One region of the Nonomuraea sp. JJY05 genome, then DNA from elsewhere that is predicted to be linked to it. Evidence: riboswitches for the same ligand, from Rfam matches in the RefSeq annotation. Region 1 holds a riboswitch; each other region holds the start of a gene.
The links. A riboswitch is a leader RNA that binds a small molecule or an ion and turns the genes downstream of it on or off. The one in region 1 is predicted to bind S-adenosylmethionine.
Positions count from the first base shown of each region.

Region 1 (3,268 bases):
GATGGTCACACTGCCTCTGCTGAAATGCCGCGTGACCCAGACCGTGGCACCCTCGAACCGCAGCTCGTACTCGCCGTTTCCACGGCACGCGTAGTGGTCGGTGTAGGTGCTGGTGTTGCCGTTGCGGGCGATGTACACGCTGTTGCTCCGCTCCTCGGTCCAGGCGCGGACGCCGTCCTTCGACAGGGTCAGCTTCGAGTCCATCGAGCAGTCGGAGTTAGACCACAGGACGACGCCGTGCCAGCACTCCAGGGTGACGGTGTCGGTCGGCTCCAGCGTGGGACCGCCGAAGGCGTGCTTCTTCCAGGTCTCGGTGAGGCAGATCGTGACTCTGGCGGAGTAATTGCCGGAGGCGGCCTCCTTGTTGGCGCAGCCGCGGGGAGGGTTCTGCGAGGGCGCGTGCGCGGAGGCGGCGTGCGGGATGGCGGTGAGGGCTACAGCAGCGGTGAGCAGCACGGTCAAGCTGCGGAACGGTTTCCTCATCCACCGGATGCTACACAAAGTAGCGATACAGATGCAGTAAGTAACTGGCGATCTCTCACGGCCACATCATCACGAGGTCGACGCATCCGTGGCCGATCAAGAGCTCCGCTTCCACGAGCGCCTGCGCCGGGACGCGCGTTCACCACACCCGAAAGTAGGACGATGACGCCTCACTGCCTGATCGCCACCGTCACCCAGTCGAAGCTCCTCAGAGGGCCGGCGAGCGGCGGTGAGAACGGGCTTGCAGCACCGGCTTGACGGTAGGCCAGTCGGTGGCGACCACTGCGAACATGGCCGAGTCGCGGACCTTGCCCTCCTCGCCGCGCGCCCACGACATGGACCAGGCGCGCAGCACGCCCTCAAAGGGGATGCCGAGCCGCTCCAAGGCCCGGCGGCAGCGGTGGTTGCGGGCGTCGGTCTTCAGGTCGACGCGGGCGACGCCGAGCGTTTCGAACGCGTACGACAGCAGCAACAGCTTCGCCTCGGCATTGATCCCGGTCCCCTGGGCCGAGGCGGCCAGCCAGGTGAAGCCGATCTCGATCGCTCGCAGGCCAGGCCGATCCGGCCACCTGCGAGGATCCCAGAGGCCGGTGCAGCCCACCGCCTTGCCGTCGGTGAGCCGAACCTGGGCGAACGGGGTCAGCCCGTCGCGGGCGAGTTGGGTCGCCAGGTAGTCCGGCATCTCGCGACCGCGAGGCACCAGCGTGAAGTCGTAGGACGATCGATCCTCCTCGGCCGCCTCCGCGAGATCCGCCGCGTGCCGCATCGCCAGCGGCTCCAACCGCACCAGATCGCCGGCAAGGACAGGAACATCAAGGCGTACGCTCATCAGCTCTCCCTCATCGTTCCTGGCATTGGCACCTTTCCCGCGGATTCCCGCCGGGGAGGTTGCCGGACCGTCACAGGGCCAGGTCCCTCAGATCCTCTGGATGAACTACCGAGTCGAGATCATGCCTGCACGGGCGGACGCCGTCAATTCGCCGCAGAGGGCCTATTCCATGGACGGCGCTTGAACCCAGGAGTCGGGAGTGCTCACCACCAGCGGCTACCAAGAACCGAGTTTGCCCGACCGCACCGGCGCGGTCTCTTCCATCAGGCGTTGATCGACTTGCCGAGGGCGCTGCCCGCGACCCAGTCGTCCCACGACTTCGCCCACGGCGTCGGCCCGTTGCCGAACTGGAGCTTCCGCGATGTCCCCGTGACCTCGATGATGTCTCCCCGCTGCGTGAAGTTGTAGAACCAGCGGGCGTTGGCCATGCTGGCGTTCACGCAGCCGTGGCTGACGTTGCGGCTGCCCTGCGCGCCGGTCGACCAGGGCGCGGCGTGGAAGAACATGCCGCTGTAGGTCATCCTGACATTCCACTTGGTACGGGCGTAGTACTCACCGGGCCTGCCGATGGTGGCCGAGTCCATGAGGGTCTCCGCGGCCTTCTCCTGGGCGATCATGATGCCGGACCAGCTTTCGTCGCCCTTCTTGCCCAGGCTGACCGGGATGGTCTTGACGACCTCGCCGTTCTCCCGCACGACTGCCCGGTGGGTGCCATTGCGGATCTTGGTGATGTGCTCGTCACCGACGGTGAACGTCAGGCTGCGGTCCCTGGTGCCCCACACGTCCTGCCCCGCCCGCAGGCCGGCCAGGTGCGCGACCACCGTGACCTTCTCGCCGACCGGCCAGTACTCGCGCGGCCTGAACTGGACCTCGCGGTCGCTCACCCAGCTCCACGCACCCTCGACCGGCTTGGACATCCGCACCTCCAGCGACCGCTCGACCGCGGCCCGGTCGCTCCTGGCGGTCACGGGGCGCGACAGCAGGAGCTGGACGGGCATGCCGACGCCGACCCTCTCGCCGTCCAGGGGGGACATGCCGCTCTCCAGCACCCGCTTCGGCTTGAGCGTGGTGAACGTGGCCCGCGCGGTGACGGGCTTGCCGTCCGTGCCGGTCGCCTGCACGCTCACCGTGTACGCCGTCGAGGGCCGCAACGGCCACGTGGGACGCCACGTCCCGTCCGCGCCCAAGGTCCCGCGCACCTCGCTCCCCTTGGCGTCGGCGACGGTCACCTTGGTGACCTTGCCGTCGGTGGCCTTGACGCCGACGGCGGTGTCCGGGGGCACCCTCTTCGTGCCGTTCGCCGGTGTGATCGCCAGCTTGGCTGTGAGGGCCCGCTCCTGCGGGTCGGCGGGCGCTGGTGGATTCGAGGCACCCGAGGTGCAGCTTGCGGTCAGCAGCAGCGCAGCCATGAACGTGCTGACGAGTATGGTCCGGCCGTTCCGCATCGTCGATGCCTCCACTCCCCGACAAATAGGCATCTTTCAGACAAGACGGCCTATTGATGATACGGAGAGCTATATGCCCATAACTGTGGGTAACAATACAAAGGTGCCTTGATCGATGCGGCAGGTTGCGAGGCAGGCGTATCCAGAGGGCTTCTGCGAGATCGAGGAGCGGGACTTCCGTGGTGGGCGGTCCTGAGCACGTCCGCCATGCTTCTGGGAGACTGGGTGCCTGTGACGCGCTCTGACCTCGCTCGCCGGATTCATGCCGCAGCCCACCTCGCCGGCCACTTCGTGCTCCGTTCAGGACGTACCGCCACCGAGTACTTCGACAAGTACAAGTTCGAAGGCGACCCCGTTCTGCTGGACGACATCGCTCGGGCGATGGCTCCCCTGGTCTCGGGGGACGTCGAGGTGTTGGCCGGGCTTGAGATGGGCGGGATCCCGGTGGTCACCGCCCTCGGCCGGCACACCGGTCTGCCGTGTGCGTTCGTTCGTAAGCAGGCCAAGACGT
Region 1 covers NZ_JBIEIS010000010.1:210,413-213,680, forward strand. Annotated here, with positions in the region: gene ACFKCF_RS17905 (hypothetical protein) at 1-483, opposite strand, end outside; gene ACFKCF_RS17910 (GNAT family N-acetyltransferase) at 692-1,312, opposite strand; SAM riboswitch class I at 1,320-1,419, opposite strand; gene ACFKCF_RS17915 (Ig-like domain-containing protein) at 1,576-2,757, opposite strand; gene pyrE (orotate phosphoribosyltransferase) at 2,965-3,268, shown strand, end outside.

Region 2 (3,268 bases), on a different contig from region 1:
GGCCGGATCGGCATCGACGGGATCTTCGCCGCGATGTTCCGCCGGCGCTCGGCACGCCGGGCCGCCGAGGAGGAACGCGCCACGCAGCCACAGCGTCCGGAGCCGTCGAACGTCACGACCAGGACCGCCGGCCCCACGACGCCCGCGCCGGCCGCCGAGGCGCCTCGGGTGCCCAGGCAGCCGACCGAGCACCGGGCCGGAGCGGTCAACGACGACGACATGAGGGACATCGACGCGCTGGTCTCCGACGAGCCGCCGCCGCACCGCAAGCCGCCGAACCGCTCCGACGCCGTCTAGCGGCCCACGAGCTCCCGCAGGGCCTCGACCAGCCGGTCCACGTGCTCCTGCGTGGTGCCGATGCCGATGGAGGCCCGCACCGCGGAGGCGGTGCCGTCCTCGCATCCGCCGTCGGCCTCTCCAAGAAGGTGCCGGACGAACGGGTGCGCGCAGAACTTGCCGTCGCGCACGCCGATGCCGTACTCGCCGGACAGCACCTCGGCCACCTCGCGGGCCGAGTAGCCGTCCACGGTGAACGACACGATGCCGACGCGCGGGTGGTCATCCCCCCACAGCGACAGCTCCCGCACGCCCTCGATCGAGGCCAGCCCCGAGCGCAGGCGCGCGATCAGCCGCTCCTCCTCCCGCACCAGCGCGGTCCAGCCGGTGGCCGTGAGCGCGTCGCAGGCGGCGGCCAGGGCGATGGCGCCCAGCACGTTCGGGGTGCCCGCCTCGTGTCGCGGCTCCGGGTCGTCGTGCCACTCGGTGTCGTCGCCCACGGAGCGCACCGCGCCGCCGCCCTTGAGGTACGGCTCGCCCTCCGCGAGCCAGTCCCGCCGCCCGACCAGCACCCCCGCGCCGAACGGCGCGTACAGCTTGTGCCCGGAGAAGGCCACGTAGTCCAGGTCGAGCGCGGTCAGGTTGAGGCGCCGGTGCGGTACGAGCTGGGCGGCGTCCACCAGGATGCGGGCGCCGTGCCGGTGGGCGACGTGGGCCAGGGCGGCGATGGGCCAGAGCTCGCCGGTGACGTTGGAGGCGGCGGTGACCACGAGCAGCTTGGGGCCGTCGATGCCGGCCAGGGCCTCGTCGGCGGCGCGGACGGCCTCGCCGGGGAAGGCGGGCGGCGCCAGCCGTACGGACTTCTGCCAGGGGAGGAGGGAGGCGTGGTGTTCGGTGTCGAAGACCACGGTGGTCGTGTCAGAGGGCAGGCAGCGGGCCAGCAGGTTCGTGGCGTCGGTGGTGTTGCGGGTGAAGATCACGGCGTCGTCCGGGCGGGCCCCGACGAACGCCCGGACCGTGTGGCGGGCCTGCTCGTAGCGGGCGGTGGTGAGCTGCGAGGCGTAGCCCGCGCCCCGGTGGACGCTGGAGTAGGCCGGGAGCGCGGCGGTGACGGCGGCGCTGACCGGCTCGAGACAGGGGGCGCTGGCGGCGTAGTCGAGGTTGGCGTAGCCGACGAGCCTGCCGCCCTTGACCGGCACCTCGAGATCGGCCCCGAGCACGGCGGGGATCGGCCTGCTCGTGGTGGCCGCAACCGCCTCGGCGGCACGGGCGGGGACGGAGCTGAAGATCGTCAATGTGGACATGGCACATCTCCCTCAGGGTCATCGGACCCCTGGAAGCAGCCACGGAGCCCGCGCTTGCCCGCCACACCTCGTGGCGGACCAGGTCTTCACCCGGGGCACCCCGCCGCGGACGCGAGGGTTGCCGGCCAGCTAGCCGGGGCTTGTCGCTGGCACTCATGACCTACGGCGCAGACTATAACCCAATCCCCGCCACCGATCGCAAGTCGGTGAACTTATTCGGCCCCTGACTCGTTGCTACCGGAAATCCCGCCAACGTGTCATGGAGGTGCGCAGATGTTCGACTGGGTGACCGACCCTCAAATATGGATCGGCTTCTTCACCCTGGTCGCCCTGGAGATCGTGCTGGGGATCGACAACATCATCTTCATCTCCATCCTGGCCGGGAAACTACCTCCCGAACAACGGGACAGAGCCCGGGTGCTGGGGCTGGGCGCGGCCCTGATCACCCGGCTGCTCCTGCTGCTGGCCCTGTCGTGGGTGGTGCAGCTCACCGAGCCGCTGTTCGCCGTCTTCGGTCACGAAATATCAGGACGTGACCTGATTCTGCTGCTCGGCGGCCTGTTCCTGCTGGGCAAGAGCGTCACCGAGATCGGCCACAGCATGGACGGCCCCGTGGGCAAGGACGGCAAGAAGGCCGCGGCCGCCTCCTTCGCTGCGGTGATCGCCCAGATCATGGTGCTGGACATCGTGTTCTCGCTCGACTCCGTCATCACCGCCGTCGGCATGGTCGACGAGCTCGGCGTGATGATCGCGGCGGTCGTGGTGGCGGTGCTGGTGATGTTGTTCGCCTCGGGACCGATCAGCAGGTTCGTGGACCGGCACCCGAGCATCAAGATGCTGGCGCTGGCGTTCCTCGTGCTGATCGGCGTGGTGCTCATCGCCGAGGGCTTCGGCCAGCACATTTCCAAGGGCTACATCTACTTCGCGATGGCGTTCTCGCTCGTCGTCGAGCTGCTGAACATCCGGATGCGGAGCAAGCGACCGGCGCCACAGGAGGACGCCACTCCATAAGATGAAATAGTGCGATTTGACCCTTGGGATCCGGATTTCGTGGCTCACCCGTACCGGGTGTACGACGAGCTGAGGCGCGAGGCGCCGGTCAGCTACTTCGAGCCGACGAACCAGTGGCTGATCTCACGTCATGCCGACGTGAACGCCCTGCTCAGGGACCGCCGCCTGGGGCGGTCCTACCTCCATGTGGCCGGCCACGAGGAGTTCGGCAGGCCGCCGGAGCCGGAGTTCCAGGAACCGTTCTGGCGCGTGATCAGGGCGGGCATGCTCGACGTGGAGCCGCCGGTGCACACCAGGCTGCGCCGGCTGGTCTCCAAGGCGTTCACGCCGCGCATGGTCGAGTCGCTGCGTCCCCGGGTGCGCGCCATCGCCGAGGGCCTGGTGGACACGTTCGTGGAGAAGGGCGGCGGCGACCTCCTCGCCGAGGTCGCCGAGCCGCTCCCGGTGACGGTGATCGCGGAGATGCTCGGCATCCCCCACGCCGACCGCCACCTGCTGCGCCCCTGGTCGGCGGAGATCTGCGGCATGTACGAGCTCAACCCGAGCCTTGAGGACCAGCACACAGCGGTACGGGCGGCGTCGGAGTTCGCCGACTACCTCAAGACCCTGGCAGCGGAGCGCCGCCGGGCCCCCGGCGACGACCTGATCAGCGCGCTCGCACAGATCGACGAGCTGAC
Region 2 covers NZ_JBIEIS010000008.1:19,237-22,504, reverse strand. Annotated here, with positions in the region: gene ACFKCF_RS13405 (DoxX family protein) at 1-297, shown strand, start outside; gene ACFKCF_RS13400 (aminotransferase class V-fold PLP-dependent enzyme) at 294-1,580, opposite strand; SAM riboswitch class IV at 1,626-1,741, opposite strand; gene ACFKCF_RS13395 (TerC family protein) at 1,854-2,591, shown strand; gene ACFKCF_RS13390 (cytochrome P450) at 2,601-3,268, shown strand, end outside.
Region 2: linked by a shared signal. The riboswitch ahead of ACFKCF_RS13400 (aminotransferase class V-fold PLP-dependent enzyme) and the one ahead of ACFKCF_RS17910 (GNAT family N-acetyltransferase) in region 1 are both predicted to bind S-adenosylmethionine.

Region 3 (3,268 bases), on a different contig from region 1:
GCCCAGCTCGGCCGCCGCCCCCGCCTCGCGCGAGAGCACGAGCGCGCATCGCGTGGACAGGATCGGGCCCTCCTTGGCGACCAGGTTCATCCCGTCGCGGATGGGGTTGACCAGCAGCACGTCGGCCATCCGGTACGCGGCCAGCGAACGCGGGTAGTCGTCGTTGACGTTGAGGATCAGCGGGTCCCAGTCCTCGGTGCCGTACTCGTCCTCGATCTCCTGCGCGCAGCGCAGCACCGACGCGGTGTATTCGCGGTATTCGGGCAGGTCGTGCCTGCTCGGGTAGGCGAACGCCAGGTGCACCACCTTGCCGTGCCACTCCGGGTGCGCGGCGAGGAACTCGCGGTAGGCCACCAGGCCGCGCACGATGTTCTTCGACAGCTCGGTGCGGTCGATGCGGACGATCAGCCGCCGGTCGCCCACCTGCTCCCTGAGCGCGGTCATGTGCGACTCGACGTCGGGCTCGACGGCGCGCTCCCACAGCGCGTCGCCGTCCACGCCCAGGCTGTGCACGCCGATGCGGGTGGTCCTGCCCTCGTGGGTGACGCTGCGGCCCACGCGGTCGACCTCCGCGCCCAGCAGCGCCTCGCAGCAGTCCATGAACGCCTGCGCCCACCTGTCGGCCAGGAACCCGGCGTGATCGGCGCCCAGGATGCCCTCCAGGACCTCTCCGACCACCTCGTCGGGCAGCAGCGAGAAGTATTCGGGGGGCGCCCACGGGGTGTGGCTGAAGTGGGCGATGCGCAGGTCCGGCCGCTCGGCGCGGAGCATCGCCGGGGTCAGCGTCAGATGGTAGTCCTGCACCATGACGCGGGCGCCGTGGCCGGCCTCCTCGGCCAGCGCCAGCGCGAACGCCCCGTTGTAGTCGCGGTAGGACTCCCACTCGCGCTCGAACCTCGTGCCGAAGTTCGGCGAGTTGGGGATGTCGTAGAGCAGGTGGTTGACGAACCACAGCGTGGAGTTGGCCACGGCGTTGTAGGCGCGGTGGAAGGTGGCGGGCGGGATGTCGAGCATGCGCAGCGGGCCCGTGTCGTAGCCGGCGTGGTCGATCCGGCCGCCGGGCACCAGGCGCACGGCGCTGCGGTCGCCGTCGGACAGCGCCGCGCACACCCACAGCACGCCGTCCTTCTTGGCCACCTCGGACAGCGCCGAGACCAGACCGCCGCCACCGCGTTTCATGGTCAGCTCACCGTCGTCCGAGACGGTAAAGGAAACGGGCCCTCTGTTGGAGGCCACCAGGACGCTGTTCATCTACGCTCCCTTCGCCCATAGGATCCCAGCTATGGCGCTAGATGAGCTAACCGAGGAACTCGCCCGCTCGGCCGCAGGAGGAGATCATCGCGCACTTGGCGAGCTCCTGGCGCGGATCGAGCCCGATGTGATGCGGCACTGCGCCCGGATCCTCCCCTATCACCAGGACGCCGAGGAAGCCTCCCAGGACACCTTGCTGGCCGTGGCGCGCAACATCGGCCGGTTCGAGGGCCGGGCGCGCTTCAGCACCTGGCTGCACATCGTGACGGCCAACTGCGCCCGCACCACGTACAGGTCGCTCAAACGCCGGGCGGCCGAGCAGACCTCCGACGAGCTGCCCACGCAGAAGCCCGACGTGGCGCGGGTGAGCGTGATCGCCGGGTCGAGGCTCGACCTGCTCGACGCCATGGAGGCGCTGGAGGCCGACAAGCCCGACCTGGCGCAGGCGCTGGTGCTGCGCGACATCGTCCAGCTCGACTACAACGAGGTGGCCGAACAGCTCGGCATCCCCCTGGGCACCGCCAAGTCACGCATTCACCAGGCCCGCAAATACGTGCAGGGAGTGCTGGGTGATGATTATCGCTGAGACGCCACGTCTCGCATCTTGAGACGGGTGGCCATTTCGGCCCCATCGGCGGGTAGAGTCCTTTTCAACAACTGCATATTGCTCATCCAGAGGGGTGGAGGGACCGGCCCTGCGAAGCCCCGGCAACCCTCCCGGCTTGAGACTCGCGACCTGGCGAGGCCGACCGGGACAAGGTGCCAATTCCGGTCTGCGGTCAAGGTGGCCGCGGGCGAAGATGAGGGAAGGCCTCGCTTCATGTCGCTCGACTTTGGTCCTGCCGTCGGTCTGTCCTGCCGTGAGTGCGGCACCCGTTACCCGCTCGGTCCGAGCTTCGCGTGCCTGGAGTGTTTCGGGCCGCTCGAAGCGGCCTATTCCTTCGGTACGGTGACCCGCGCCGACATCGAGTCGGGTCCCGCCAACATCTGGCGTTACCGGTCGCTGCTCCCGGTGCCGGTTGACGTAGCCAGTAAGCCCAATATGAACCCGGGTTGGACCAAACTGGCCAAGGCCGGAAACCTCGGACGCGCACTCGGTCTCAAGAACCTGTACGTGAAGGACGACTCGGGCAACCCCACCCATTCCTTCAAGGACCGGGTCGTCGCCATCGCCGTCGAGGCGGCGCGTAACTTCGGCTTCCACACCCTTTCCTGCTCCTCCACGGGCAACCTCGCGGGCGCCGTCACCGCGGCGGCGGCGCGCGCCGGGCTCGAGGCGTGCGTGTTCATCCCGGCCAACCTCGAAGCGGCCAAGATCGCCATGGCCCGCGTGTTCGGCGGCAAGCTGATCGGGATCGACGGCACCTATGACGAGGTCAACCGGTTCTGCTCCGAGCTGATCGGCGACCCGCTGGGTGACAAGTGGGGGTTCGTCAACGTCAACCTGCGGCCTTACTACGCCGAGGGCTCCAAGACGCTCGCGTACGAGATCGCCGAGCAGCTCGGGTGGCGGTTGCCCGAGCAGATCGTCATCCCCATCGCCTCCGGCTCGCAGCTCACCAAGATCGACAAGGGCTTCCGCGAGCTGGTGCAGCTGGGGCTGGTCGAGGACACGCCGTACAAGATCTTCGGGGCGCAGGCGGCCGGGTGCTCGCCGGTCTCCACCGCGTACAAGGCGGGGCACGACGTCGTGCAGCCGGTCAAGCCCGACACCATCGCCAAGTCGCTGGCCATCGGCAACCCGGCCGACGGGCCGTACGTGCTCGACATCGCCCGGCGCACCGGCGGGGCCGTCGAGGACGTCACGGACGCCGAGATCGTGGCCGCGATCAAGCTCCTGGCCTCGACGGAGGGCGTCTTCGCCGAGACCGCGGGCGGGGTGACCGTGGGCGTGCTGAAGAAGCTCGCCGAGAGCGGGCGGCTCGACCCCGAGGCCGAGACCGTGGTGCTCAACACCGGCGACGGACTCAAGACGCTCGACGCGATCAGCGACGACGCCCAGCCCACGGCCGTGATC
Region 3 covers NZ_JBIEIS010000082.1:1,359-4,626, reverse strand. Annotated here, with positions in the region: gene ACFKCF_RS59425 (trehalose-6-phosphate synthase) at 1-1,251, opposite strand, end outside; gene ACFKCF_RS59420 (RNA polymerase sigma factor) at 1,283-1,837, shown strand; SAM riboswitch class I at 1,917-2,058, shown strand; gene thrC (threonine synthase) at 2,072-3,268, shown strand, end outside.
Region 3: linked by a shared signal. The riboswitch ahead of thrC (threonine synthase) and the one ahead of ACFKCF_RS17910 (GNAT family N-acetyltransferase) in region 1 are both predicted to bind S-adenosylmethionine.